DNA from 3 places in the Bacillus sp. LL01 genome. Region 2 is predicted to be linked to each of the others. Evidence: predicted binding sites of a transcription regulator. Region 2 holds the regulator's gene; each other region holds the start of a gene.

Region 1 (10,589 bases), on a different contig from region 2:
CGCCATCAATATTGATGGAACGCTACTGAAATCGAATGGAAGATTGGCAAAGGAAACGAAAGAAGCGATAGAGTATGTGAAAAACAAGGGAGTCTACGTTACACTTGTTACCGGCAGAAACTTTGCTTTTGCGAAAAAAGTGGCCAAATCTTTAAAACTTGATACGTTTTTGGTCACACACGGGGGATCTTTTATTGCTTCCAAACTGGAGCAGCCTCTGCATGTTAAGCGACTGTCGGAGGATAAAACATTCAATCTTGTCCAGGTGCTTGAGAACTATGACTGCACTGTACGTATCCTGCACGAACGCTACTCAATTGGAAACCGGCTGCGCGGTGCCAACAACTTAATGGCAAGAGCGGTACTTGGTTCAAGCGATCCATTGATCTATCCTATGCAATTTGTCGAGTCCTTAGGGGATACGTTGATCGATAATCCGATTGCTCCACCGAAAATGGAGGTCTATTTTACAGAACCGGAAGAAAGGGAGAGAGTATTAACCACCTTAAAATCCGCGTTTGAGGGGATAGAAATTCTTGTTCATCCCGACGGAAAGGTGGATATCCTGCCAGATGGTGGAACTAAGATGGACGGTTTATTGATTCTTGGTGAAGTGCTGAAGATTCCACCGCAGGAAATGGTTGTCATCGGTGATACGATGGAGGACCTGCCGATCATCGAAGTGGCAGGACTAGGTGTTGCAATGGGCAACGCACCAAAAGAAGTGAAACTCGCTGCTGATTGGATTACTAGGACAAATGATGAAAACGGTGTAGCCTATATGATCAAAGAACATTTCCGCAAACAGCAACGTATTGCGTTTTTAAATAAAATGAAGATTTAGAAGGTGAAGGGGACAGACTCTGAAAATGGGGTTTGTCTTTTAGTTTGTTTATAAACTTTCTTTTCTAGCGGTAATATCTTGATAAGCGCGCCTGACATCCGTTACACTAGTGGGAGTGAAAAATCTTGCGGAAAAGAAAGCAAGTGTGAAAGGTGATTAGCTTGAAGATTGCTGTAAAAGGATTACATGATGATAGATACCTGCGTCCGTTATCATTGATTGCGGATTTATTTTTTGAGGAAACAGAAGTAGTGCTAGGGGAGCATGATTCCTCCGAGATGGAAATTACATTTACACTGGCAGAGAAAAACAACTCCACTTTTACTGTATTTGGTGAATTAGGGGAGCTTTCCTGTTCGCATGAGAAAGACCTTGGCGATTCTGATGAAAAAGAGAGCTTTCGCCGTAAAAAGCAAGCAGTTTCCTATGTTTATTTAACTCTCCTTCAGGAGCAAACAGGCATTATCCAGAAGTGGGGGATACTGACGGGAATCCGTCCGACGAAACTTCTCCACTCCAAGCTTCAGAAAGGGGTGCCACAAGAAAAGGTGCATCAACAGCTACGGGAGGATTATCTGATTACAGATGAAAAAATCGAGTTGATGCAGCAAATTGTGGATCGCCAGCTTGATGTGGTACCGGACTTGCATAAATTAGGTGAGGAAGTAAGCATCTATATTGGAATCCCATTCTGCCCGACAAAGTGTGCATATTGTACATTCCCGGCCTATGCCATTAATGGAAAACAGGGAAAAGTGGATTCGTTTCTTGGAGGATTGCATCATGAGATTGATGCTATTGGTGCTTGGTTAAAGGAAAAAGGCATCAAGATCACCACTGTTTATTACGGTGGAGGTACTCCTACAAGTATCACAGCGGAAGAAATGGATATGCTTTATGAGCAGATGTATGCTTCATTCCCTGATATGGAAAAAGTACGTGAAGTGACAGTGGAAGCTGGACGGCCGGATACGATTACGCCAGAGAAACTTGAAGTGCTGAAAAAGTGGAATATTGACCGGATCAGCATCAACCCGCAGTCCTATACACAGGAAACCTTAAAAGCGATCGGGCGCCATCATACCGTAGAAGAAACAATTGATAAGTTCCACCTCGCACGGGAAATGGGCATGAACAATATCAATATGGATCTGATTATTGGCTTGCCAGGCGAAGGGGTGGAAGAGTTCGCCCATACATTGGAAGAGACGGAAAAGCTGATGCCGGAATCATTGACCGTTCATACCTTATCATTCAAACGGGCATCTGAAATGACACAGAATAAAAATCGATACAAGGTTGCAGACCGCTATGAAATCGGGAAAATGATGGATATGGCAACCGAGTGGACGACAGCTCATAACTATGTCCCGTACTACCTGTATCGCCAGAAAAATATTTTGGGCAACCTCGAGAATGTAGGTTATGCATTGCCTGGCCAGGATAGCATCTATAACATCATGATTATGGAAGAGAAACAAACAATCATTGGACTCGGGTGTGGGGCATCAAGTAAATTTGTCCATCCTGAAACAGGCAAGATAACTCGGTTTGCCAATCCGAAAGATCCCAAATCCTATAACGATGGCTTTGAACATTATACGGATGAAAAAATCGGGATTTTGGAAGAAGTTTTCTTTGGATAGGGCTCTAGTTTCATTTGATTAATTAACTAAGGGGTGAGGATAGGGTTCCTCATCCCTTAGATTTTTTGTGTTAATGAGTGAATAATCATTCATTTTTAAACGTTTTCATATTATACTAGATATATATAACTTGGAGGAGGGAAAGGGATGACAGTCCAAATAGGAGAGGTACTGACTTATTCGAGAACATTTACAGTGGAGGAGATCTTGCAATTTGGAGAAGTTTCAGTGATAAAGGCAGGCACCATGTAGAACAGGATGAACTTGGCCGTTTAATGGTTCATGGATTGTTAACTGCAAGTCTCGGTACCAAAATAGGGGGAGACCTGAACTACATTGCAAGAGAAATGAACATGGAATTTCTACGCCCCGTTTTTACAGGAGACACCATCACCTGTGAAGCCACCCTCACCAATGTCCAACAACAAGAAGGCTACAAACAAGTCAACGTAACATCCATCTACACCAACCAAAAAGGCAAACAAGTCCTCCTAGGCAACAGTAAAGGTATTATTCGAGATTGAGAGAGAAACTCCTGCGGGGGTCTGACCCCCGCACAGAACTTTAATATTTCTGAATATTTAAAAATAATTCAATGGATTCCTAGAAAGGGTGTGTTTGTATGAGTACGGTTAATGTGTTGAATCAAGGTTCGGTTGTGGTGTTGGAGTTGAATCGGCCGGAGTCGTTGAATGCGATGAATGTGGAGATGCTTGTGGAACTGGAACGTGTCCTGGATGAGATTTCAATGAATGATGCGAAGGTGCTGGTGTTAAAGGGAAGCGGAAATGTGTTCAGTGCCGGTGGGGATATCAAAATGATGCTTCAGGAAAATGTAGGTGGGGACTTTGACCAAGTAATGGATACAATCGGTTCCATTATCACCAAGCTTTACACGATGCCGAAAATTACGATTAGTGCCCTTCATGGTGCCGCGGCAGGACTGGGTTTGAGCTTTGCTCTTGCCAGCGACTTTGTAGTAGCACATACCTCCACGAAGCTTGCCATGAATTTCATCAAAATCGGGTTGATCCCGGATGGCGGCGGTCACTTTTTCATGGAAAAGCGTCTTGGTGAAGCAAAGGCCAAACAGATGATCTGGGAAGGTAGAACGATCTCTGCTGAAGACGCTCTCCGTTTAGGTTTGGTGGATAGCCTGGCAGGAGATCAAGTCGAAGAGGAAATCTCGCAAAGAGTTGCTCTACTTCTCCATGCTCCCCTGCAGGCGATGCTAGAAACGAAGGCGATTTACAAAAAGCAATCCCTGCCAAAGCTACAGCAGATTCTTGAGCTTGAAAAAAATGCTCAGCGTAGAATGAGACAATCCCAAGACCATAAAGAAGGTATTAGGGCTTTTGTTGAAAAGAGAAAGCCTCAATTTACTGGAAAAAACAGAAACAATTAACAAAAACGCTTGGAGACATAATGCAAAGGTCTCCAAGCGTTTTTTACTTTATTGGAATGTTTAGCACTTTTGTTGCACCTGTCTACCGATGAAAAAGAACCAGCTTTCCACTTGCGTTTGTACAGCGGTGAGTTGTGTCCAGAAGTTTAAGCTCTTCTAGTTTTTTTTCGCCTATTTCCTTTGCCGCTTCTTCTGTTGCAGCCTCAAAGCTCTCATCAAGAAGTGTTTCCCCGTTTTTACTAAAGGCCGTTAACATATATTTTCCCATTTGTTTCCCCTCCGTGTCTAGTAACTGAATCGCAATTCATTAAATCTATTTTACTACATTATGAAACTATTTTACACTTATAATCGTATAGGTAACAGATAGCATAGGAGGGATTACTATATGGCATTAAAGATAGAAGGTGTGACCAAGAAATTTGGGAAGCATGTAGCCGTTAATAACTTGACCTTGGAGATACCTGAAAGTGAAATGTTTGGTTTTCTAGGTGCGAACGGTGCCGGTAAGACTACCACATTCCGTATGGTACTTGGATTGTTGGAGCCAACGCAAGGGAAGATTTCCTGGGCAGGGAAGCCGATAACATATAGAGAGAGCCACCTGGTCGGATATTTACCAGAAGAAAGAGGGCTTTATCCCAAGCTGACAGTAAAGGACCAAATGATCTATTTGGGCAGGCTGCGCGGGATGGAGAAGGCGGAGATCCTGAAACAGCTCGATTACTGGTTGGAACGGTTCAAGGTACCGGAATATCTGAATAAAAAAGTGGAAGAACTCTCAAAAGGGAATCAGCAAAAAATACAGTTTATCGCGTCGACCATCCATAATCCGAAACTGCTTATTTTGGATGAACCTTTCAGTGGTCTTGATCCGTTGAATGTGGAGTTGCTAAAAGAAGCGGTAGTGGACCTTAAAAACCAAGGAACATCTATCGTCTTTTCAAGTCACCGAATGGAGCATGTGGAAGAGCTTTGTGAACATTTATGTATCATGCATCATGGTCAGCCTGTCGTCCATGGGTCCCTTAGGGATATCAAACGCTCATTCGGGAAGAAGAATGTCATCATTCATGCAGATTTTGACTTAGGATATTTATCAAATATAGCAGGTGTAACGAAAACGAAAAAGACTGCAGAAGGAATGATTCTACAGGTTGATGATGAAGATGTTTCACAGACCCTGCTGCAACAGATAACAGGTAAAGGCTATATCCGGAAATTCATCTTGGAAGAGCCATCCTTGAATGATATTTTCATAGAAAAGGTGGGTGCTTCTTATCATGAATAAATTCTTGATTATCTTAATGCACACATACATGAGCAAGTTGAAGTCCAAATCGTTCATTATTTCCACATTGATTACAACAGTGCTTATTATCGGTGTTACAAACATTCAATCCATCATTGATATCTTTGATAAACAGGAAGACAAAGTGGTAGCGGTTTTGGATGAGGAGAACGCAATCGCACCATTATTGGAACAGCAACTTGCGATGAATCCAAACAGTAATCTGAATCTAGAAATGGTAAGCAACGAAACAGATGCTGAGAATAAAGTGACGAAAGGAGAGTATGATGGGCTTCTCGTACTTTCCACCGACCAGGCCGGCTTGCCATCAGGAGTGTATAAAGCCGCTTCCATTACAGATTCTGAGACGATGATGCAAGTGGAGGCTATGCTTCAACAGGTGAAAAATGAACTGGCAACAAGCCAGCTTGGGTTATCACAGGAGGAGATTGCGCAGTTATATACACCAATCACTTTTGATGTAGTGGCATTGGAGGAGTCAGCAAAGTCAGCTGAAGAGCTTAACCAGGCCCGTGGATTGGTTTATGTCTTGCTCTTTGTCATCTACTTTTCCGTCATTCTTTACGCAAGCATGATTGCAACAGAAGTAGCCGTGGAGAAATCCTCCCGTGTCATGGAAATACTTATTTCCTCGGCATCCCCGATCATGCATATGTTCGGAAAGATCTTGGGAATCGCCTTGCTGAGTTTAACGCAGCTTGCGTTCTGGATTATCATCGGATATTCTTCACTGAGCCGTAATCTGGATGGCATGACCGAAGCTGGTGGTGTGTTTGAATTTTTTGGAGTCGGTGATCTGCCAATAGCAACCTTTGTCTATGCGGTTGTATTCTTCCTGTTGGGATATTTCCTTTATGCAACATTTGCTGCTTTCCTTGGCTCGCTTGTAAGCAGAATTGAAGAAATCCAACAGATGATCATGCCGATGACGTTATTGATAGTGGCTGGATTCATGATATCCATGTTCGGTCTCGGTAATCCTGACAATTCCTTTATCCAGGTAACTTCATTCATTCCGTTTTTTGCGCCAATGATCATGTTCCTTCGAGTAGGGATGTTAAATGTTCCTCTTTGGGAGATCAGTCTTTCCATTGGCCTTTTGATGGCAACAATTGTACTGTTGGCCATCTTCGGTGCAAAGGTGTATCGTGGTGGCGTCCTGATGTATGGAAAGTCCTCGTCGTTGAAAGATATCAAAAAGGCATTGCAGCTAACGAAAAATAAATAGTTTTATTGAAGGCATGTGGGATCAGGATGTTGGAGCCCATGTGCTTTTTTCTATATCCATAAGAAGAGTCTTCGCAATTTGCTACAATCAACAGCTAGATAACTGAGAAATCTTCATACCGAACGTGCATTCGTATTTCGTCCGTGGTAAAATAAAGGTAAGACAAATAATAAGAGGTACTAAAAAATGATGAAAAAAATTCGTTTTCTTCATGCAGCAGACCTGCATTTGGACAGTCCCTTCAAAGGGTTGACCCATCTTCCACCTGAAATTTTCAATCAAATAAAAAACAGCACATTCCGGGCATTGGCTAACCTCATAGACATGGCAATCAAAAAAGAAGTGAATCTGCTTCTTTTGTCAGGGGATTTATTTGACCTGGAGCAAAGAAGCCTGTATGCACAAGCCACACTCAGAAAAGAATTTGTAAGGCTGTGGCAAGCGGGAATTCAGGTTTACATTATCCATGGAAACCACGATTATGTCACAGAAAACCATCGACTCTTTCGATATCCTGAAAATGTCCATGTTTTTAAAGAAACGGTTGAATGCGAGCCTTTCATCAAAAATGGGACGCATCTGGCCAACATCTATGGTTTCAGCTACAGCAGAAGGCATACGACAGAAAATATGACCAAGCATTATCGGAAGTCTAACACGAGCGTCCCTTTTCATATCGGTATGCTCCATGGAAACCTATCCGGCAGGGAAGAACATGACCCTTACGCTCCTTTCAGTATTCGTGAGCTTTTGGAAAAGGAATTTGATTACTGGGCACTTGGGCACATACATAAACGGGAAATCTTGCATAAAAATCCTCCGATTGTATATCCCGGCAATATTCAGGGAAGGCACAAAAAGGAAACAGGAGGCAAGGGTTGCTATATTGTGGAACTGACAGAAGGAGGAAGGGCAGAACTAGAATATGTTGAAACATCCCCCATCGACTGGGAGGAAGTGGAGATTTCCATCAAAGGACTGGAGTCGTTGGATCAGTTGATGGAGGTAACAAGAAAAGCATTAATTGCCCAAAAGGCTGAAGACAAAAGTAAATTGGTAAGGCTTATTTATAAAGGGAGTGGGGCACTGCACCAATCCCTTCAAGATGAGAGTAAACAGGAAGACTTGCAAGTCCTTTTGAATGAGGGAGAGGACAATAGAAATCCGTTTATATACATATACTCCTTGCATGTTCGGACAACAGGTGCTTTCAATAGAGAAAGCTTGCAGGAAAAGAGCTTTTACCGTGATTTTTATTCCATGTTGGAGCAGATGGAAGATATGGAAGAGGTTCTATCCGCCCTATACCGGCACTCAGAAGCAAGGCACTATCTGGAGCCATTGGATGATGAAGATAAGAGAGAGATCCTGGGAGAAGCAGAGCAATGGTTGGTGACTAGGTTTCTGGAAAGCGAGAAGAGGTGAACGCGTTGAAAATAAAGGCATTACATATTTATGGCTTCGGAAAATTGGAGAATGTCATGGTGGAAAACTTTTCTCCAGCTATTCAGGTTTTCTATGGAGAAAATGAGGCGGGAAAGTCCACCATCATGGCGTTCATTCATGCAGTCCTTTTCGGATTTCCTGCTAAAAATCAACAGGACTTACGTTACCTTCCCAAAAAAGGATACAAATATGGTGGAAAGTTAATTATCGAAACAAATGATCAGCGCTCCATTACCATCGAGCGAATTGCAGGAAGGTCTTCAGGTGACGTCTCTGTATTGGACGAACAAGGAAATCAGTGTGAATTGGATGATATTCTAGGCGGATTGGACAGATCGATGTATAAGGGGATCTTCTCCTTTAACATCATGGATCTGCAGAATCTCAAGCTGATTGATGCGGAACAGCTTGGCGGTTATCTGTTTTCATCAGGACTTATCGGAAGTGACCAACTCCACAAGCTTTCCAATCAGCTAAATAAAGAGCAGGAGGATCGCTTCAAACCAAACGGAAGAAAGCCTGAAATCAATAGGTTATTGATTAGTTTGAAAGATGAGGCGAAAACGGTACAGCTTTGGAAGGGAAAAATAGAAGAATATGAAAGGCTTCAATCTGCTATAACAGATTTGGATGAACAACTTAAAGCTATCCAGCAGAAAAAAGAAGATGGTACAACGGAATTAAAATATATCGAAGCCATGCTTGCCATTCAGCCCCTTGTGGATAAAATCGAACTTATTCAATATCAGATGAAAAGTTTGGGGGATGTCGAATCGATACCGGTGGACGGCCTTTCCAGGATGGAAAAATGGCAAACCGAAGAGGGGTTCTATCAGACTAAATTAGAAAAAGTGTTCCAAGATATCAGGGACAGAGAGAAGGAACTGCTAGAACTTCAAGTGAATCAACACCTTTTGGATAAGAAAGAAATGCTGAAGCAATTGTTATCCCAACGCCCAACATATGAGCAGGCAAAGAATCAATTGGTCCTGCTTTCCTCAGAACTTGAAAAACTGGATAATCAGATTGTGATTTTGAAGACGGAGTTGGATTGGAAGGGATTACATGACGAAACGATTGATGAGGTCAATACAAGCTTGGCTTCCAAAGCCGATTTAAAGGAACTGTTAAAGCAAAATCATGAGCTTTCTATTCAGAAACAGCGACTGGATGAACTGTTCCAGGCAACAAGGGATGAACTGGAAATGCAAGAGGAAAGGGTGCAAAGTCTGGAAAAAGAGTTGCTCCCGGTGGATGAAGTGATGCGGATGAAAAAAGTCGTCGGAGATCTGGGGAAGGACAGCCTTGAGAAAGAGATCCATGTTACCGAGCAGCTGCTATCCCAATTAGAAAGGCAGCTCGAGGGTCAGGAATTTGCCAAACGCTCGAAAAAGAAGAACAAGATAATTACAGGCACAGTAACTTTCTTAATCGGTTTAGCCGGCTCTATAGCTTTGTTCTTGCAGAACCAATTTTTCCTTGCACTGTTGTTTTTCCTGATCTTTGGCGTTATTTCGTTTATGATTACCAGAAAGTATGAACCAGATGGCCTTTGGGCAGATTTTAAAAAGGAGAAAGAAGAATTGCAGAGCAAGCTGGAGAAGTTGAGGGCCGAATTCTTTTCAAGCGGAACCTATGAAAAATTGGATGAATACCAGCAGGCCCTTGCGAAAGAAGAACAAGTAAATCATCTTTTGCAAAAGGAAAGGCTACTTCTTTCTCAAAGTGAACGGGCATACAATAAAATTATTCATCAGTTTGAAGAATGGGAAAAGGAGAATTTCCTATTTGAGGATAATTGGAGAAATTGGGCCAAATCAACACGCCTTGCCCACATCTCATGCACCTTTATGGAGGAAGCGTTCGATAAGGTGGTCCTTTTGAAATCCACTATTGTTGACAGAAAGGCATTAATCGAAAAAAAGAAGCATTATGAACTTTTAGTAGAAGATTTTACAGTCCGTGTTACTCAAATGGTGAAAGACATCAACTGGGAGGACGAGTATGCTTCTCCTGAAGATGTTCTCAGTCAAATTGATAATATTATGGAAGAACATATAAACAGACGGCAAAGGGCTGATAGAATCGAGGAAATTGTCTCGGAAATGCGTGAGGAGTCTACTACATTAGCCGTTCATCTTGAGGATGCACGTAAAAAGATTCATTTGTTATATGAGCAGGCTTGTGTAAAGGATGAAAATTCCTTCCGTTTGAAAAGTCACCAACGCACAGAACAGATGGAGCTTGAAAGGGACCTTGCGTTGGTATCGAGTCAATTAAAACAACTTCAAAATGCCTATCATGTCACACTGGAAGCAAGTAGACCCTTGGATAGCTGGAAAAAGGATAAGGAGGAGTTGGAGCGGAAGCTGGGAGTGCTAAACGAAAACCAGCAACATCTGCTTGAAAAAAGAACTGCTACTTATGAAACCATCCGGCATCTGGAGGAGGGCGGAACCTATTCAGACGCCGTTCAACGACTTGAATTGTCCAAAAGTACGTTACAGCGTCATGCGCGCAAATGGGCGGTGTATGCTACAGCTCAGCACCTTCTTACAAAAACCATGGACTTTTATCGGACAGTTAAGCTGCCCAAAGTTCTCGAGCACGCTTCAGAACACTTTCGTTTCCTAACCGATGAAAATTATGTCAGAGTCCATGACAACAAGCTTGAGAGAAAAATCATAGTGGAACACCAGGACGGTACA
Region 2 (10,589 bases):
AGTTGTTCGACCCTTCCTCATTTTCTCAAGGGCAGTCTGGATTGCTTCTTCCGTTTCTGTATCTATGTTTGCAGTCGCCTCATCCAATACAAGAATCTTGGGCTTGGTTGCGATGGTCCTTGCAAATGCGACAAGTTGTCTTTGACCACTTGAGAAGGTTGCTCCTCTTTCCACTACGAGCTGTTCATATTGTTCTGGAAGCTTTTTAATAAACGAATCCGCCTGGACGAATTCTGCCGCTGCTTTAATCTCCGCATCTGAAATCGAAGGATTATGCAACCGGATGTTATGACTGATTGTTCCATAGAAAAGGAACGGATCTTGAAGAACGAGCCCCATCTTTTTACGAAGCTCCTGATCTTCAAAATACTTCAGTGGAAAACCATCAATAAGGACTTCTCCTTTTTCTATCTGATAGAACCTCATTAATAAATTGATGATGGAGCTCTTTCCACTGCCGGTGTGACCGACTAACGCTACCGTTTCCCCAGGTTTCGCTGTAAAAGAAATATCCTTTAATACATCACGCTTCCCGTCATAAGAAAAAGTCACATTCTTAAATTCAATTTCTCCTGAAGTAATGGCTGGTTGACTTAGCGACTTTACTGCTGTGGGTGCAAGCTCTTTTTCATCCAGTAGATGGAATACTCTGGACGCGGAAACTATTGCTTGCTGGTACATAGAAAGTCTCATCATCATTTGATTCACCGGTTCAAAGAATCTCCCAAGGTAGTTGACAAATGCGTAGAGAACTCCAATTTCAATCACATTCCCTATGGACGATATACCAAAATAACTCAACACTAAAATCAAGGACAAAACATAAACAAAATCGATTGCCGGACGTAGCAGAAGCCCGTCAAGCTTGATATTTTTCACACCAGCCTGATAATGCGCCTCATTGATCTCTGCGAATTCCTTCCGCAGCCGCTTCTCTTGCCGAAATACCTGAATGATGGACATTCCTTGCAATGATTCATTCAGCTTGGCATTCAGCTGGCTGAGCCTTTCTCTCATATCCGCATAAAACCTCGAACTGAAATGACGGTACGTAGCCATGATTGCAAATATGATTGGTATAATCAGCAAACAGAAGATGGCCAGTTGTACATTCAAGAAAAACATTGCAATGAATATTCCTATCAAAAATACACCATTTTGAACAAACGTCGATATGACACTCACAAACATATCTTTGATTGCTTCAGTATCGTTGGTTACCCTAGAAACAATACTCCCCCCAGGTGTTTTATCAAAAAACTTCAATCCGAGTCGCTGTACCTTTGCAAAAATATCGATCCGGAGCTCTTGAATTATCTTTAACGAGATTTTCTGGAATTTCAATAGCTGAAAATAAGTAATGACCACTTTTACAATCAGTATCCCGATATATAAAGAAGCTAGTGTTACTATCGGGCCTGTTTCCATTACTTGAGGTGTTAAATAATCATCGATAAACACCTTTATAATCAAGGGACCTACTATTTCACCTATGGTTGCAAGTACTAGTAAACTGAATGCAAAGATGAATTGTTTTGTATGTGGTTTGGCATATCCTAATAGCCGCTTTAGAACCTTCCTTTGCTCTTTTGCCGTTATTGTCTTATTGTTCATTTTCTAACCCCCATGCTCCACTAGGGACTCTAATGCTTGACGATGATACATTTCCCTGTACCATCCCTCTTCTTCCATCAACTGCCCATGTGTACCTTTCTGAACAATTTTCCCATTTTCCAATACAAGGATTGCCTGTGCATGCTGGATGGCACTTAAACGGTGGGAGGTAATAATCGTTGTCTTGCCCTGGCGATTTTCTTTAAGGGCATGAAGGATGCTCTCCTCCGTTTTGGCATCAACTGCAGATAGGGAATCATCGAGTATTAATACTTCGGGATTCATAAGCAACGCTCTGGCTATGGATAGACGCTGCTTTTGTCCACCTGATAAGGAAACACCGCGTTCCCCCACCATCGTCTGGTAGCCCTCTGTGAACTCGATGATATCATCATGGATGTTTGCCAATTTCGCTGCGTGAATTATTTCCTCATACGACGCTTCCGGTAATGCAAAAGCAATATTATCGGCAATGGTTGCCGAGAACAGGAAGTGGTCCTGAGGTACATAGCCAATAGCTTTTCTCAGCGATTCCAATGAATACTTTGTAATTGGATAGGAACCGATAAAAATATCACCTTGGATGCCATCATATTCCCTGATCAGCATTTTCAACAACGTTGTTTTTCCGCTACCAGTCTTTCCCACAATCCCAAGAGTTTGACCTTGTTTCAACTGGAATTGAATGTCTCGTAATAGGGCTTCTTTTTCGTTAGGATATGTAAAGGTTTGCACATTGTATTGAATGTCTCCTGTAGGTACTACTTCAATGGAGTCAGTAGCATTCTTAATGTCGACTTCTTCTCTCATAAGTGTCGAGACACGATCATAGGAGGCCCTTCCACGTTCCACGATGTTGAATAGCCAGCCAAATGCAAGCATAGGCCAGATTAACAGACCCAAATAGGTAGTAAATGCAATCAATTCCCCAATTGTCATTTCACCCATCATGACATATCTGGAACCAAAAGCGATGGCAAGGAAAAAGGAAATCCCGATGATCAACCCAATAGTAGGATCGAAAAGGGAATCTATTTTTGCTACGATAACATTCTTTTTCACTACATCTTCTGCCTGTTTTTCAAACTCTTCAATTTCCTCTTTTTCTTGCCCGAATGTTTTAACCACTTTAATCCCATTCACGCTCTCTTGCACCTTATCATTCAACGATGAAAATGCAGCTTGTGCTTTATGAAATGTTTTGTGTAAAAGAGTTCCGTAGTAGTTCGTCGCCAATGCCATAAAAGGTAGTGGGAGCAGACATATCAGCGTCAGCTTCCAACTGATGGTGGCTGCCATGGCAATCAATACGAATCCACCGGTCATTAAGGAATCGACAAGTGTGAGTACCCCGGCACCGGCAGTCTGCTGGATCGCTTGAAGGTCATTTGTGGAATGAGCCATCAAGTCCCCGACTCGTCTGCGCTGATAGAAACTTGCCGACATCTTAGTAAAGTGTTCAAATAAATTATTGCGCAGTAATCTGGCCAGTCTAACTGCCGGGCCAAAAATCATGATTCTCCAGAGATACCGAAGAATGTAGACGATAATGGCAGTACCCAGTAATACTAGCATCAGTTTCAGGATGGTCTCTCTTGTGAGTGTGCCGTCCACAATATAATCGACTGTCATTCCCACTATTCTTGGTGGAATAAGTTCAAGAAATGCAACTATTGCAAGTAGGAGCACTCCCGGAATGTATGACTTGCGCTCCTGTTTAAAAAACCACCACAGATCCTTAAAAATACTCATGGTCTTTCCCCCGATTTATATAACTATGATCAACTATAACAGTTTAGCAAATATTCAAATTTTTAGGAAGATAGTTTTTTATGGAGAATTATTTTTTGTTATGATGCCAAGGTTTATTGTGGACTTCTTTTTGTTGGTTAAGCTGGTTTTATGAACGCCGGATTTTCTTGACGACTTCAATTTCGGAGGTCATACGACGTCTATGACTACCGGATTCTCTTACTGACTTCTGTTTCGGGCTTCATACGACTTCTATGACTACCGGATTCTCTTTCTGACTTCTGTTTCGGGCTTCATACGACGTCTATGACTACCGGATTCTCTTACTGACTTCGGTTTCGGGCTTCATACGACTTCTATGACTACCGGATTCTCTTTCTGACTTCGGTTTCGGGCTTCATACGTCCCCTATGACTACCAGATTCTCTTACCGCCTTCAGTTTCGGGCTTCATACGACTTCTATGACTACCGGATTCTCTTTCTGACTTCGGTTTCGGGCTTCATACGTCCCCTATGACTACCGGATTCTCTTTCTGACTTCAGTTTCGGGCTTCATACGACGTCTATGACTACCAGATTCACTTACCACCTTCGGTTTCGGGCTTCATACGTCCCCTATGACTACCGGATTCACTTACCGCCTTCAGTTTCGGGCTTCATACGTCCCCTATGACTACCAGATTCACTTACCGCCTTCAGTTTCGGGCTTCATACGTCCCCTATGACTACCGGATTCTCTTACCGCCTTCGGTTTCGGGCTTCATACGCTACAGATGACACGCGTTTTTCTACTCTATTGCTCATTCTGCGCTTCATACACCCCCAATGGACACACAGATTCCAAATCTAGCTGTCTATACGAGTTTCATTAGTATTCACACTCATAATAAATCTCCCCAAACAAAAAGAAAAAGCACCCATACACTGGAGTGCTTTCTCATTTATTTCATTTGCTTATTCATCGCAGACATCATCTGATTAATTTTCTTTTGGGATGGTTTCATTCCCATTTGCATCATCATCACGCGAAGCATTTGCTCATTAATTGGTGGATTTTTCTTTAGGTAAGTCATCATGTACTTACGAGCGATGAAAAATCCTAGTGCAACCCCAGCAATCAATGCTAGAACTACAATAAGAATCCAAATCCATGTTTCCATTAAAAAATTTCCTCCTCAAAACTAGGTCTACCAATGTAGTGTACTAAACTAGAACCTATTATACAACATTTTCCGCTATTTTTCTCTATCCATTAAACAAATTTTCTTTGTTTGATCGGCTGGAGCCAGCCATACCTTTTACTATCGGCATCAATTGCCAGAAAATATGGTGCCTGCTTTCGGATGATTTCAAAGAATATTGCTTCTGCTTCAAAGGAGCCTGTAGAAGTAAGTTTTAGATATTTTTCAAAAATAGATAGTTTGGCAGTTGAATCTTCCCTCTCTATTCTATGCTGATAGGCAACACGTTTGTAGCCTTGTTTATTTTTCAATATAGATTCTAGTGATTGTTGGAGTGGGAAGGTTGGGATGGGAATTGTGACATAGTCCACTTGCTGCTTAATTATTGCATGAAGTGGTTCCTCTTGCTCGTATTGCTGAAAAAGTTGGAATAGCTTTAACTCATTACCTGAATAATGCTTTGCCACTTCTTCCTCTATCAAATAAATCATATATTGACGCATACGAAACCCTCCTATCATCCTCTTTACTAGTATTATAGAGAATGTTTGAGGAAAGTTTTGTCTGATAGTGTAGTTGGCAAGGGACTATTTTTAGCGAATGTTGTCGAAACCATAAAAAAATGAGCAATGCCGTAAATTCGACATTGCTCCATTTCGTATTTAACAATTATTTATCAAGTAGCGCCTTAACTCGTGCCACTACGTTTTCTGTTGTAAAACCGTATTCTTTCATAATACGCTCTCCAGGTGCAGAAGCTCCGAAACCGTTGATGGCTAGGATATCTCCTTCATCCCCAGTATAGCGCTCCCAACCAAGTGGAGTAGCCATTTCAATACCTAAACGTTTTTTCACGTCTTTAGGTAAAACAGAGTTTTTGTACTCTTGGGATTGCTGTTCAAAACGATCCCATGCTGGCATGCTGACAACTGATACGTGAATGCCGTCTTGCTGTAATGCTTGTTGTGCATCTACAGCCAGACCAACCTCAGATCCAGTTGCAAGGATAAGTGCATCCGGAGTATCTTTTCCAGCTTTGGAAATGACATATGCTCCCTTACGAACGCCATCAAGTGCAGTCTCATCTGTACCTTTAATAGTAGGCAAGTTTTGACGGGTTAACACTAGAGCAGTCGGAGTTTTCTCTGATTCCAGCGCAACTTTCCATGCAGCAGCTGTTTCGTTTCCATCAGCTGGACGAATGACAGATAGGTTAGGCATTGCACGTAATGAAGGTAGCTGTTCAATTGGTTCATGCGTAGGTCCATCTTCTCCTACAGCAATGGAATCATGTGTAAACACGAATGTTACCGGTAGCTGTTGAAGTGCAGCTAAGCGGATTGCCGGACGCAAGTAATCGGAGAATACGAAGAATGTACCACCGTACACTTTAAGTCCACCATGAAGTGCCATTCCATTTAATGCTGCACCCATTGCAAATTCACGAACACCGAACCAGATATTGCGTCCACTGTAATCTTCTGCAGTGAAGTCCGCTTCGTTTTTAATATTTGTTTTATTGGAACCAGCCAAGTCAGCAGATCCACCAAAGAGGTATGGAACCTGTTTCGCAATGGCATTAAGAACTTCTCCGGAGGATGCACGGGATGCCAAGCTTTTACCTTCTTCATATACAGGAATCTCGGAATCCCATCCTTCTGGAAGTTCACCTTTGATCGCTGCTTCCAATTGTTTCCCAAGCTCAGGATATTTCGATTTGTATGCATCGAAAAGCTCATTCCATTCGGATTCAGCCTTGGCACCTTTTTCCGCAACGGTTTCACGGAAATGCGTGTACACTTCTTCCGGAACATGGAAGTCGTTCTCAAATGTCCATTTATATGCTTCTTTCGTCAGTTTCAATTCATCGGATCCAAGTGGGGCACCATGAACATCTGATTTACCTGAACGGTTAGGTGAGCCGTAACCGATTGTGGTTTTCACTTCAATCATAGTTGGGCGAGAAAGATCACTTTTCGCTTCTTGCACTGCTGATTCAATCTCCTCAAGGTTGTTTCCATCTTCAACACGGATATATTGCCAGCCGTAACCTTTAAAACGCAATTCAATGCTTTCAGAGAATGAACGATCCAAATCGCCATCAAGTGAAATGTCATTGGAATCGTAAAGGACGATGAAACGGCCCAATTTCAAGTGGGATGCTAGGGAAGCTGACTCTCCAGATACACCCTCCATCAAATCTCCATCTCCGCAAATGCTGTATGTAAAGTGATTTACCAATTCCATACCTTCTTTGTTATATGTAGCAGCCAAGTGACGCTCTGCCATCGCCATACCAACACCCATGGCAATACCTTGTCCAAGTGGGCCTGTTGTTGCGTCTACACCTGGTGTATGTCCGAATTCAGGATGTCCAGGAGTTTTGCTTCCCCACTGACGGAATTCCTTCAAGTCATCCATAGATACATCGTATCCACCTAGATGTAAAAGACTATAAAGCAACATGGAACCGTGACCTGCAGAGAGTACGAAACGGTCTCTATTGAACCAGTTCGGGTTCTTCGGATTGTGGTTCATAAATCTTGTCCATAATGAATACCCCATTGGAGCGGCTCCCATAGGCATTCCAGGATGTCCGGAATTTGCTTTTTCAATTGCATCGATTGCTAGTGTACGTATTGTGTTAATGGAAAGTTGATCTATTTGTTGTGTCATCTTTTCCATCCTTTCTCTTTAACTTATTTTTTCTTGGAAAAATTCTATTTTATCATAGATAGTATGTTCCAATGTTCTGAAAAAAAGCGTTTAATGCTTTAAATTCTTTTTTGTTTGCTTTAATTTTTCCGGAGTAACATCATTTCCTTCAGGATCCATTACCGTTACCCCTTGTAGAGTATTATCCATGGAAGCACGGAAAGTCTTGATATACTCCTGACGAAGCATCTGTTGTTCAGCAGCCTCATCCTTGGTAAGCCCTTCACTTTTCGCCTTCTTGGAGAGTACATTAATTCTTGCGATTTTTTCTTTTGATAGCATAGTAAACCCTTCTTTCATCCTTGTGAAGATATGCCTTTATCTTACTAGAGCGGTTCTTTTTTTACAAGCAAACCGGTGTCAGTCTCTTCAATATACTCCCGATACCGCCGATTTACGGTTGCCTTGGACACATCATAACCAAGCCCTCTCAATGTGGCAGCGATTTCATGGAAAGTAAGCTTGTTCTTTCGAAGCCTTACAATTTCTTCTATTGGAATTTCGATTTTCTCTCGACCAGGGCTCATATGGATGTTCGAGAGGTTCTTTGTTGGATCATATCCTCTTTTTACCGCTCGCTGCATGCCTCTTTTTATTTTCAAATTATGTAATTTTCTTTGGTATTCCTCTACAATTGCCACAATATCCATAACCATGGAATCAGAATCGGATAAAGTCAGTTCGCCGTTATCAGTAATACAGTAAATTTTGATATCATGCTTTCTTAACCAATGCAAAAAGGCTATTTTTGCATTTCCTCTACCAAGTCTTGTTTCGTCTTGGATCAGAACGACATCGATTTTTTGAGTAGAAATCAGCTCGATTATTTGAAAAACACCTTCACGATCCAAGTCATACCCACTTGCCTGTTCCTCTACTACCTCTATCACTTCAATACCTTGGTTTAATGCTAACGAAACAAGTTCTTCCCTTTGACGAGATAAAGATGTTTCCTGTGTATCTTTCTTTGTGCTTACACGGCAATAAATAATTCCCTTCACTTTTGATCCCCCCGCTTCTATTGAACTATCATTATCGGACGAACATATATTCCTGTCAATTATTCGAACTTATGTTTGTATTTTTGACTGTAACATGCTATACTTGTACCAATATAAATGATAGAGGTGCGGATTATGAAACTATCAAAAAGACAGCAAGACATATTGGATTACATAAAAAAAGAAGTCCAAGCAAAAGGATATCCACCTTCCGTCCGTGAAATCGGCGAAGCTGTCGGACTTGCTTCCAGTTCTACTGTACACGGTCATCTTGCTCGATTGGAAAGCAAAGGGCTTATCCGACGAGATCCGACTAAGCCGAGAGCGATTGAAATTATGGAAGATGAACTTGTACCTAAGATCTCCGCAGTCAATGTACCGATCATTGGTAAAGTAACTGCAGGTCAGCCGATTACAGCGATCGAAAACGTAGAGGACTACTTTCCTCTTCCTGATCGCTATGTTGCCCCGGACGAACAGGTTTTCATGCTTGAGGTTATGGGAGACAGTATGATTGAAGCCGGCATCCTTGATGGTGACTATGTTATCGTACGGCAGCAGCAGTCCGCAAACAACGGCGATATTGTCGTTGCTATGACAGAAGAGGATGAAGCTACCGTTAAACGTTTCTTTAAAGAAAAGGATTATATCCGATTACAGCCGGAAAACTCCACATTAGAACCAATCATTGTTCGTAATGTGAGCATTCTCGGAAAAGTTATTGGTGTTTATCGTAATATCCATTAAAAAAAGCCGACCATCGGCTTTTTTATTTTTAATTTAATCCAGTAATTCACCAGGAGGTTCTTTTAATTTATGTTTCCCATTTTTCACTTCCGTAAATAAATTCCCCTCTTCCTCCTTGTTTATGCGGCTTGGTTTACTTGAAGGATCAATCATTATCTTTAAGAGCTGAATTTCCTGATAGAGGAGATTCCATTCCTTCTTTGTAACAGGCTTTGCTTGTTCTAGTAATTCAAAACCTAACTGTCCGTTCGGTTCAAGCGTAGCCCATTTCACATCACTTATACTTGAAATACTATTTTGTCTAAGTTTCATCTCTAATTGATCAATCGTAAACCTTAACTTTTTTAATGTTTTTACATTTAATTTTCCATTTTCTATTAAAATTTTCGCCTTACCTGTAATAAGCTTCTCAGTCTGATTTTAGTTGTAAGAACTCCATTAATACAAGTGTTACTACAAGTGTGATTCCCACTCCAAATGTTACCCAAATGCTCTGCCCTGCTAAAGGTTGAATTAACAAGGAACCGATACCGATCATAATTACCACTTGGGCTAAAGTCATCTGAGAAATAGACTTTCTTCCTGCAATTCTTAATAAGAGCGTACCAATGATAGTAATTAAAATAGCTTTCCAAATCCAATTTAAATCCATTGCAGTTTCACCCCATCAACTTGCTATATCCTTATATTTGTCATTTTATTGCAATATATTCAGTAAACAAATTAAGATTCTTGACCTGCGTCTCTCAAATTAACCCTTATAAAGTCTTTAATGAAGTCGTTGTAATCAAAATCCATCGCTATATAATGCTCAAATTCTGGCTCTTTATAGACTATCCTAAAATCTGCTATACTTTGCCCTCTGTTTCCGTCAACAATTGCAACCCTAACATCTCTCTTGATTGTATAGGTTTTATCCTTATTTAAAAGATAATAAAGCGTGAATACATCATGCACTGGTGAACCATCTATTCCAGGCATCACCTGGTCGTAGAATGTAGCATAATAATTGGTTACAGCGGGAATTAAATTTTTGTAGGGACTGTTCGTACGATTAAATATGAATGTGGCAATATCCCTTGTCACTACCGCTCTGTTCGTTACATTAAGTGGAGTTATATACACTTTCTTTGCTTTGTTCAATATAACGTTTGTAGCTATTGGATCTCCCCAAAAGTTAGCTTCTGCAACATCTGTTACGTTTCCGGGAACCATAAACGCCCCTCCCATAAGATAAACCTCATTAACCTGTTCCATAAGTTCAGGTCGGAGATTATACGCGAATGCAAGAGTGGTTTGCCTTCCAACATCCACAATCACAATGTCTTCTATATTTTTTTCAATAATCTCGAACAACACTTCAAACGGACTAACATCGGCTTGAAAATCTTCCGGTGGAATAATTGGTCCCAACCCTTGAGGTCCATGTATTTCAGGATAAAAAATTGTATGAATGCCACTCAATGGTTGAGATGCCCCTCTCATAACAGGGATATCCGTCCTCCCTGCAAGAGCAAGTAAGAAAGCGGCATTTCTGGTAGCATCAAATACGGAAACATTCCCATACCCTGTTACAAT
Region 3 (10,589 bases), 630 kb from region 2:
ATCGTTTCCACCATTTGTTTTCCTATACGGATAAAAGGCGTGAAGCTTCCTCTGTAATCCTGAAAAATAATACCTATCTCTTTCCCAAGAAGCTTACGATGTTCCTTATGCGACAGACTTAATAGATTTTTGTTTTTATAGAGTATGTTTCCTTCCGCTTTCATCTGTCCTGGCAGCAAATTCAAGATTGCTCTAACAGTCATGCTTTTCCCGCAACCACTTTCCCCAATCAATCCAATCATTTCCCCTCTCGCAATCTGGAGATTCACTTGGCTAATGACTGCCTTTGTCTCATTCTGTTTTTTCACGACTAACTCTTCTATAGTAAGCAAGAGATCACTCATCGTTTATCACTACCCTTCCTGATGTCAAAATGATTTTTCAACCCATCGCCCAATAAATTGCAGCTTAAGACAGTCATCATAATGGCAAGACCAGGGTAAATCATTAGGGAAGGTACTACTTGAAAATACCCTCGACCTTCATTTAACATTGCCCCCCATTCCGGAATAGGCGGTTGGGCCCCAAGTCCGATATAGGATAAGGCAGAGATCATGAGTATCACCTTACCTATATCAATCGCTGCCATCGCAATGATTTCCGGTAACACTTGTGGCAATAGGTGCATACGAATTGTTTTCCACGTACTAGAGTGGGAAATCTTTGACACAAGAATATACTCTTTTTCCTTCTCTGCCAGAACCAAGCTTCGGACCACTCTCGCATACATGATCCACCTGACCAAGATGATGGCTAGCACAATGTTGGTCAGGTTCGGTCCCAAGATGCCGGCGATGGCTATTGCCAGGATAAAGTCCGGAAATGCCAGGATTCCATCTATTATTCTCATGAAGAACGCATCTATTTTTCCTCCTATGTAACCGGAGAGGAGGCCTATTGGAACACCAATTACAATTGCCAGGAAAATCGCAAGCAATCCAAGCCCGATGGTTAACTTGGCCCCATACAAAATTCTTGAGAAGACATCTCTGCCCAGTTGATCTGTCCCAAGCCAATGGATGGAAGTAGCCTGTTTCAGCCTATTTCCCATATCAATTTGAAAAGGGTCATGGGGAGCCATTGCACTTCCAAACAAAATGACACCAGCTAGTAAGCCTGCAAAAATGGAACCAATCACTAGATTAGGATTGCTAAGAAGACGCGTACTTTTCCATTTCATCGTCATGCTCTCCATCAACTTATCTCCCTTCCATGCTTTATCTGTGGATCAATGATTAAATATAATAAATCCACCAACAGATTGGTCATCACTACTATGAGACCTACCACCAAAATGTATCCTTGTATCACTGGATAATCTCGTTGCATCACTGCTTGCACAATCAGTTCCCCCATTCCCGGCCACGAAAAGAGTATCTCAATTACTGTGACCCCTCCAAGGAGGCTGCCAATACTCAAGCCAAACATTGTCACAAGCGGAATGAGACTACCGCGGAAAGCATGAAACAGAATAACCCTACCTTTTCCCAACCCCCGTGCATAGGCTGATTCGATATATGTACTTTGCAAGGTAGAAACGAGTCGCTCCCGCAATATTTTGATATATAAAGGTGCCATTGCAATCCCTAAAGTGATAGAGGGCAAGACAAAGTGGGCAAGCGTTCCTTTTCCCATAACAGGCAGCATGTTCCACTTTAATGAAAAAAAGTAGATAAGTAGTAACCCGAGCCAAAAACTAGGAATGGATGCACCTAGCATCGCAAACCATCTGCTAATATAATCCGGCCACCGTCCCTCATATACTGCCCCTAGCACGCCGAGTGGTACGGCTATAACGAAAAGGGCAATCAAGCCTCCTATGGATAAGGCAATGGTTGCCGGGAGTTTATCGAGAATAATATCCACTACCGGACGCTTTGAAATAATGGATTCACCCAAATCAAATTGCGCTACATTCCATAGCCATTGGACATATTGGACTAAAATCGGTTTATCAAATCCATATTCCTTCGCAACCCTTTCCTTATCCTCTGTGGTGGAAATAACGTCATCCACTTTGAGTAAAGCCCTCACTGGGTCCCCCGGGGTTATTTTCATCAGTACAAATGTTGCGAAGGAGAGAACAAGAATCATAATAATCAATTGAATCAGCCTTGAGCCGATAATAGAAACAGCTTGTCGCATATTTTCACCTACTTTTTTCATGAAGAAAAGTGAAAGCATCCTATGATACTTTCACTTCATCATTTTATTTTACATCCATCTTGTTTGTTATAAGATAATACTCCTCTGATCCTGGCTCCCAATCTTTTACTCTATCATTTACGCCTACGATAATGTGCGGGTGCAAAATGAAAGAATGAGGAACCTCTTTCTGAATAACATTCACCACTTCTTTTTGTAGCTCCATTCTCTTTTCTGGATCTGCTGTAGTATTTAATTGTTCGGTTAGTTTGTTTAACTCTGGTATATTGATCTGACCTGGATTCAACGCTCCCTCCGGCAGATAGGCAACATTAAGGAAATAACCTCCATCTCCACGCGGAGCAGTCAGGTTGGAGTATGTCACCATATCCCATTCACCCTGTTGTTCCCATAGATAACTATCAATGTTTTCAATGGTGACAATTTCTATATTAACTCCGACAGACGCAGCTTCACCTTGCAGGTATTGGGCAAGCAATGGAAGCTCCGGTCTTCCTGGATACGTTGCTAGTTTAAGCGTAAGCACCTCTCCGTCCTTTTCCATCTTCCCTTCCGCGTTCTTCTGATAGCCTGCCTCTTTTAATAGCTCCTGGGCCTTTTCGGGATCATAATCGGTCGGTTCCGCTTCACCTGCAAATGCAAAGTTAGGATTAAACGGGCCTACCGCCTCCGTTGCGTGACCATTCATGATTTCTTCCACTGCCACCGGTCGGTTCACCAATAGGTCCAATGCTTTTCTGACATTTACATCCTGCAATGCAGGGTTAGCGTTGTTATAAAGTAAAAAATGGACACGAAGACTTGGTACCGATTCAACACGTAGGTTGTCGCTGCTTTCAATTGGATCCAACGACTCAGGAGGCAGGTGATAGGCAATATCAGCTTCGCCTGATTGAAGGGCGAGTGCCCTAACATTTCCATCTGAATTAAATTTGATTTTCACTTGATCCAATTTTGCTTCGCCATCCCAATAATCTTCATACTTCACCAAGTTCACTTCCGTTTCAGGGGCAAAGCTTGCCACCTTAAACGGGCCCGTTGCAATCGGATTCTCTCCCATGTTCTCTGCATCTGCTTTAACGACGGATGCATTCGTATGTACCAGTTCGGAAAGGAATGCCGGGTATTCTTCTGTATTGACGAACGTTATCTCCTGACCTTCCGCTTCCATAGATTCGATTTTCAAGCTAGATCCAATAGCTTCATTCGTTTCTAGCACCCTTTCAAACGAAGATTTCACTGCTTCCCCGTCGACTGGTGTCCCATCATGAAAGGTGACACCCTTCCTAATCTTAAATGTCCAGGTTTTTTCATCTTTCCTCTCCCATGCTTCTGCCAGCCATGGCTGAATCTCCAGGTTTTCATCAATTCGAACCAATGTTTCTGCCACTCCAGCACGCACTCCCATCCAATCCTGATGCGGATCCATTGTTTTGGAAGCGAAACTGAATAACATCGTTACAGACTTTTCTCCTTTTTCCTCAGAAGTTGTCTCTTCATTTGCATTACTGCAACCTGCGATGAGCAGTAGAAATATGATAAAAATAGGAAATATGAGTGATTTTTTAAATTTCATTTTTTTCTCTCCTTGTAATTATTCGGCCTTAGCAAGATTTGGTTTTATCTTAGCTTCAGGCATCTGTTGTCTGGAAAGCGCATTGGATGCGCCAATGATTAACGTACCTCCAACTTGCGAGAGTACTCCTTTAGAATAGAATGATTACGATTTAAACACCATGCTGATGTCAGGTTCATTTGGAAATACGCCCTCAAAACGTAATAGTTACTATTTGCAAGATTTACTATACACCTCCCTTTTTAAACCGTCAATAACAAAAATGAAAAGGCACCTACTATGGCATAATAAAAACCTTGAAAGAATGAACATCCCTTCAAGGTTTTGGCTGAGTAAATTAAAGTTAAAATATTGATTGAAGATCACTGACTGAATGAATGATATAATCATATTCTTCCACTTCTCCAAAGCCATAGCTAGCGTAGACAAAAGGAATACCTGCTACCCTTGCTGCTTGTTGATCTCCAAGCGTATCCCCTACATAAACAGGGCTTTCAAGTTGATTGCGCTCCATGATTAATTTTATATTTTCACCTTTTGATAATCCTGTTCTGCCCGGATTCTCATAGTCAATAAAATACGTTTCCAATTGATGGTATTTATAAAAGGCTTCTATGTATCCAACTTGGCAGTTACTTACGATAAAAAGCTTGTATTTTTGGGATAAGCTCTCTAACACTTCTTCTAACTGTTCGTAGAGCTGACCTCCTTTTTGCTCTAGAAGCACTCTCTCCGCTTCGCAACATTTGTTCGACAATTGAGTACGATACGTTTCTTCCATATCTGGAAAGAGAATCTTTTCTATTTCATGCATTTGCAACCCCATGGTAGCTTTGAAATCATCACTTGTTAACTCTTTCTCTATTTGATCATCATTTTCCAGAACTTTATTCCATGCCATCCTTACTGTTTCCACAGAATCCCACAACGTACCATCTAAATCAAAAATAATGCTGTCCATTGTTGACCACCTTCCAGTTAATTTATTCTTCTTTCCAAGTCTTCTATTCTTGCTTCCAAGCTTTGTATCCGCTCTTTCTTCTTATTAGAAGAACGCACCAGTAGTATTATTCCAACAAGGAAGGTTAATGGGATAAAAAAAGCAAAAGATTACATCTCCAAGGGTTATCATCATATCATTCACCTCAATAGGAAAATTATTTTTCTATTGTATCGTATTTTCGCTTTTTTCTGTGAATAACAGTAACTTTATTACATTTTTTTCGTCTGTGATGTAGAGGTGATCAATATATGAAGTTATTATCTTTTATTTTTTTACCAATTTTATTCTTCATTTCTGCATGCAGTCATGACAAAGATGTTAGTACTCCAGTCATGCCTGCTGATTTTGAATTTAGCCTTACATATGGTACCTATGGCAAACAAGAAGTGGATACTTTTAATGACATGATAATTAAAGATCTTGTGATAGACGGCACCTTAGAAGCTAAGATACCATTAACAGTTGAGGAAAAAGATCTCATCTATAATGAAATGTTAAAAATAAACATAATGGGAGATTTGGACATTGATAGAGAGGTTCAGTGTGCAACTGAACCTCCTTCATTTACCTCCTGGCACATCCAAATGAACGGGGAGACGAAGGAGTTTTCTTATAGTGATTTTTGCGAGTATCCTGAAGACGTGAGAAATTTGATTGATTTGGAGAACTATATACATAAATTAGTTGCAGCCAAGGAGGAGTACCAGAAGTTACCTGATTCAAATGGCTGGTATGAATAACTTAACCTTTCACGAATAACGGTGGTTTAAGAGACAAAATTCGTTCTTATTTACAATCAAAAGCTTAGTAGCCTTGTCACCTAAGCTTTTGATTGCCCCTATACTTTAGGCGGAAAGAACCCCTCTGGACTTCGGACAACTTGTTCTTCAGGAAATACCTCTCGCATTTTCTCAAAAACTTTCTGTTGCACATTTCCTTCTAACCAGTTTGTCATCTCTTCTGTCTCATACTTATCATAAACATCTAGACGGGCCGTTCGCTTGCCTCCACTTCCATCACCGGTAAAATCGTCTACACATACCCTATCCACAATTCCCTTCAGCTTTTGCGCGAAATCCCTTGAAAATGGAAGAGCCGGAGCAATGGCCACCTGTGTTGGTACGCCTTCTTCATGTAAGGTTCTTAATGCTTTAATCCTTGCAGGTATTGGTGGTGCTGCTGGTGAAAATCTCTTACGGACCTCTTCTAAGTCTGTTTCTACTGTGATACTTACCATCATCCGTTCTCCCAATTTCTTAAGAAGATCGATATCCCTTGTCACCAATGGGCTTCTTGTTTGGACAAAAAGAAAATCAGGTGGATCCTCTACCAGTACTTCCAAAAGAGTTCGGGTAACCTCCTCTTTTTGTTCCACCGGTTGATAAGGGTCGGTACTAGATGACATGAAAATACTGATGGGTTGTTCCTTTTTCCTCAATAGCCGTATTTCTTTCGCAAGCTTTTCTTTTACATCCTTCTTTACATCCACCCATGTGCCCCATTCCTGTTTTCGGAACAGACCCACCGGGCTTTGTCTGACATAGCAATATGAGCAACCAAAGGCACAACCAATATAAGGGTTAAGTGTGTGGGTATAGCCTTTTAGGAAGCCACTCGCTTTGGTCAAAAGTTTTTGTGGTGTCTTCTCCGTTACTTCCACTCTCATCCTTTGGCTCCTTTCTTCCATTAATATCAATATTTTTCTCTTGTTGTTTCCATCATTTTCTTTATACTTAAAGTATCATATTACAAAAGGGGTAGATACATATGGTACTCACGGTGTTAAAACCTATCTTTGCCGAATCTGCAAGCAATCTAGTCAATACCATCAGTTCTTATTCTGGGACGGTTTTATTTAAGAAGGAGCATTGGGTAGTCGATGCAAAAAGCTTGCTTGGTGTCTTGGCGCTTGCGCTTCAACCCGGCCAGGAAGTGGAAGTTACTTCCGAGGAAGGCGAAGAAGTATTTGAAGCCATTTTGGCTCTTGGATATTTTGAAAAGAAATAATAATGGAGCATCCTTCCTCATTCGTGGGGAAGGATGTTTTTGTTTTTATATCAGGAAATATCCAAAATATCATCTACACATAAACAACCTGCTTCGCCAAATTTATCCACCACATGCAAGCGCCTTTGATAGCCATCAAGATGGTGCACAGCTCCTACAAACAGATGGTATCTTCTTTTTTCATAATAGGTGATGGTTACTTCCTTACCCGTTTCCATCGCTTCGCAAAACAGCTCATTCATTTCTTCGAGCCGCTGTTCGTCGAGTTCTGGTTTGGTTTGGTATAAATCCTCTTTGGTCCAATCACGCAGCATTTTGACATGCTCCGGCAGCATCATGGACGTCCATTTAATGGTTCCGCGATCTCGTATCATCTTCAACAATCCTTTCTTTAACTTTAATACAAATTCGCTTGAAGATGTCTGAAGTTCACTAAGCCTTATGCCCGCCAACCAGCCTGCTTCTGTGCACGGCCGTTCCGGCATTGGTATAGGACACAGCACGCAATAGCGCATTGGTTCCGTATTTTCCGCGAATGGTGTCCATTACATAGCCGAGTTCGCGCTTTTTAGGCTGTTCCAGTTCAAACAGGCTCAATTGCATTTCGCTGTCCTCCACAATATTGGAGATGGACACTGCAATTTTCCGTACCGTTTTCGGTTCATAATTTTCCTCGAACAACTCAAGGCAGGTACGATATAGGTCCATCGTGACATTGGTGGCACGTTCCATCGTCCGGGAGCGGTAGAAGCCTCCGCCGAGCTCATCGCGGCTGTAGCCGATTCCCAGACTGATGGTGCGTCCCGCTTTACGGTGATGGCGTGTTCTTCTTGCGACTTCCTCACAGATCTCCAGAATGACCTGTTTGACCTCTTTCGGGTCTGTGTAGTCGCGCATTAGAATCTGGCTTTTCCCGAAGCTGATCTGGCCCTGGATAATCGGGGCGCCAAGCTCTGATAGATCAATCCCCCAGGCGTGATAGTACAGTTGGTTGCCCATCACACCAAATTTTTTCTCTAGCAGCTCGAGAGGGTAATTTGCGAGCTGTCCAACATTGAAAATTCCCATTCGATTTAATGTTTTTTGAACTCTGGATCCGATTCCCCACATTTCGCTGAGTGGAGAGAGCGTCCAGAGCTTTTTTTTCACATCTTCATAGGTCCACTCGGCAATGCCTTTTTTCTTTGCTTCAATATCCAGGCAAAGCTTTGACATGAGCATGTTCGGACCGATTCCGATGGCGCATGGCAACTGGAATTCGCGCTCCATGTCCTCTTTGATTTTTTCGGCAATCGTGGTGGCGTCTCCCCAAAGGGCCTCCACTCCGTCGACCTGCAAAAAGCTTTCGTCGACACTGTAAGTATGGATGGCGTCCTTTGGGACATATCGGTTGAAAAGCCGGGTGATTTCTGTGGAGATGCGCAGATAGGTTGCCATCTTGGGGTTTACAATATGGATGCGTTCGTCATTTGGAATCTCAAATCGGCGTGAGCCCGTCTTGATTCCGAATTCTTTTTTCAGCATGGGAGAGGCCGCAAGCACGACGCTTCCCTGACGCTCCATATCCCCGACTACCGCCAAGTAGCAGGTGAGCGGATCGAGCCCCATCATCACTGCAGAACAGCTGGCATAAAAACTTTTCATATCTACACATAAAATCTTGTTGTTTGGCATCTTGCTGTAATCCATGTCCACGAACCTTCACACCTCACTAAAACAGAAAGTATGTTCGTATTAGTAGTATATACCCAATAATAAGCGAATATACGTTCGGTTTCAATGGTAAATTCCACTACATATTTCGACAAATTACAATTCCACTTTCTAGTTACCACTTTAAAACCTTTATAATAAGGGATGGATGAGGTGACAGACGTGGAAAGAAATTTATTAAAAAGGCTCTTTTCTCAAAGATTGTTGCTATTCGCTTGTAAAAAGTCGGCAATTGGACTTTTTACCGTGTATCTACTTTCAAAATATCATGCAATCTCTCCGAATAATCAGGAAAAGAGCACGACAGCAACAATATAACGGTCGTTGTAAAAATACGAAATAGCAACAAAGTTTACGAAAACAGCCATTAAAAAAGATGATACGAAATTGTTTTGTTCAATATCAGCATGATTTTCAGTCCATTCCACTTAGTGAAGAGGAATATGAAAAAATGGTAGAAGAAGTCAACAGTATTGTTGCCGAAGGTCCTGAATCGGATGTGTTTGAAGTGGTCAATGACGTGGTGTATGAATATTTGAGTAAGTAAAAAAGGAAAGCACTGTTCCAATGAGGATAGTGCTTTCCTTAGTTAAATGCAGCTCTCTACTTTTCAGGGCATGTTGTATATTAATTCATAAATCCTACACAATTACACAAGATAAATAAAGAAATTCAACAGCAAAAGGAGGAGCATCATGAAGAAACGGCCTGTGTTGGTATTATGGATTATGGTATTCATCTCTTTTATGACGCTCCCTTTTCTGGGATGGAAGCACTTTAAAAGATATTTACCTGGCACATTGTTCATGTCCATATTAATTGCGTTGGAAAGTATCATTGCGGAAAAATATAAATGGTGGGCCATCTACAAAAAAATCCCGCCATACTTTATAAATGAATTTGCCTTTATTGTCGGGCCGTTCTTTGCTGGCTCACTTTGGATATTACGTCTTACATATGGACGGTTTTACTTGTACTTCCTATTGAATGCATTCGTGGACGCCATATTTGTGTATCCTATATACGTATTATTTAAGAACATAGGCGTATTCGAAATGAAAAAAATGAACCGTCATCAGTTGTATGGGTTATTTTTGATAAAGTCTTTGTTGATGTACGGATTTCAGATGATTTGGGAGAAGAGTTTCGGAAAAAGCTCCCAAAAGTCGTTAACGAAAATGTCTGCAAAAGAAACCGGAAAAGAAAGACCTTACTCCATTTCCTCGGCAGAATGAGCACCATTGCTACGCAGCCACTCGATCAGTTTGTTGTCAGCCTTGCTGCGAATTGCTGCGTCGAGCGGAGTACGCCCATCATAGCCGATCCAATTGAGATCAGCCCCGTGATCTAGAAGGTATTCTGCTGCACTAAGCTGGCCACCGTGACATGCCAGCCAGAAAGCTTGAGTGATTTCGAATGGGGTAGGACGTTGCCTGCCTTCAAAGTATTCTTTCACCTCGGCCATCATCCCCAGTCCCGCTGTATTCCACAGATTGGTCTGAGCACCGCGCTCCACTAGCCGATGAGCTGCATTCCACTGGCCGAATGCCACCGCATCGTCCAACGGGGTCCCTCCTGCGATTACTGCTCCCGTGGCATCTATATTCGCACCAGCATCAAGAAGCGTATTGAGCGTTTCCATATCATCACTGCTAGCAGCCCAATGTAAGGGTGTCTCTGTGTGATGACCAGTGAACCTAGCGTTCACCTCTGCTCCCGCCTCAACCAAAGTGCCCACCGTTGTCGCTCCATTAGGGAAGTGACCAGGCCAGTCGGTTGCCACATGAAGCAGTGTACGCGAGACTCCGTAGCTACCAGACTTTTCATCATGGTAACCCCTTGCAATGATTCTTGACGTGACAAGACCGGGATTGTCAGCTAGCAAACGCTTCAGCGATGGAACATCACCGGTTTGAATTGCTTGGACGGCGGCGACGGCTAAGTCTTCATCTTCAAAAATAAAGTTCATATGTATGACTCCTTTCTTAAAAAGGTGGGTTATTCTATTAATTATTCCATAATAAGCTAGACTTTCATAGCGTTCTTCTCTCCAAATCTATTTAGATGCCCCCATACTATGAAAGTCTCTTGACCTCCCCCATCAACCTTCGTTCAGCCACATTT

What was found. The regulator LexA, encoded in region 2, represses DNA repair genes until DNA is damaged. The targets are predictions, from matches to a motif close to CGAACATATGTTCG.
Region 1: AB685_RS13930 (DNA repair exonuclease) is a predicted target of LexA. The motif match lies at 6,555-6,568, and genes of this name have one in related genera.
Region 3: AB685_RS03500 (UV damage repair protein UvrX) is a predicted target of LexA. The motif match lies at 8,512-8,525, and genes of this name have one in related genera.

What each region holds. Positions count from the first base shown of each region.
Region 1 is NZ_LFEL01000004.1:292,874-303,462, reverse strand. Features, by position in the region: gene AB685_RS13965 (Cof-type HAD-IIB family hydrolase) at 1-844, shown strand, start outside; gene AB685_RS13960 (coproporphyrinogen III oxidase) at 1,006-2,490, shown strand; partial or broken gene AB685_RS13955 (MaoC family dehydratase N-terminal domain-containing protein) at 2,638-3,014, shown strand; gene AB685_RS13950 (enoyl-CoA hydratase) at 3,113-3,895, shown strand; gene AB685_RS13945 (YhzD family protein) at 3,978-4,163, opposite strand; gene AB685_RS13940 (ABC transporter ATP-binding protein) at 4,284-5,186, shown strand; gene AB685_RS13935 (ABC transporter permease) at 5,179-6,435, shown strand; gene AB685_RS13930 (DNA repair exonuclease) at 6,622-7,860, shown strand; gene AB685_RS13925 (AAA family ATPase) at 7,866-10,589, shown strand, end outside.
Region 2 is NZ_LFEL01000001.1:45,086-55,674, reverse strand. Features, by position in the region: gene AB685_RS00255 (ABC transporter transmembrane domain-containing protein) at 1-1,614, opposite strand, end outside; gene AB685_RS00250 (ABC transporter transmembrane domain-containing protein) at 1,618-3,366, opposite strand; gene AB685_RS00245 (YneF family protein) at 4,309-4,527, opposite strand; gene sirA (sporulation inhibitor of replication protein SirA) at 4,620-5,051, opposite strand; gene tkt (transketolase) at 5,218-7,224, opposite strand; gene AB685_RS00230 (DUF896 domain-containing protein) at 7,315-7,545, opposite strand; gene AB685_RS00225 (recombinase family protein) at 7,590-8,264, opposite strand; gene lexA (transcriptional repressor LexA) at 8,397-9,011, shown strand; partial or broken gene AB685_RS00215 (DUF421 domain-containing protein) at 9,045-9,663, opposite strand; gene AB685_RS00210 (nucleoside hydrolase) at 9,735-10,589, opposite strand, start outside.
Region 3 is NZ_LFEL01000001.1:678,846-689,434, forward strand. Features, by position in the region: gene AB685_RS03455 (ABC transporter ATP-binding protein) at 1-344, opposite strand, end outside; gene nikC (nickel transporter permease) at 341-1,180, opposite strand; gene nikB (nickel ABC transporter permease) at 1,195-2,166, opposite strand; gene nikA (nickel ABC transporter substrate-binding protein) at 2,210-3,742, opposite strand; gene AB685_RS03475 (HAD family hydrolase) at 4,086-4,703, opposite strand; gene AB685_RS03480 (hypothetical protein) at 4,994-5,485, shown strand; gene AB685_RS03485 (radical SAM protein) at 5,584-6,411, opposite strand; gene AB685_RS03490 (HPr family phosphocarrier protein) at 6,513-6,752, shown strand; gene AB685_RS03495 (YolD-like family protein) at 6,803-7,237, opposite strand; gene AB685_RS03500 (UV damage repair protein UvrX) at 7,185-8,441, opposite strand; gene AB685_RS30110 (YqzH family protein) at 8,842-9,012, shown strand; gene AB685_RS03505 (hypothetical protein) at 9,161-9,700, shown strand; gene AB685_RS03510 (ankyrin repeat domain-containing protein) at 9,676-10,350, opposite strand.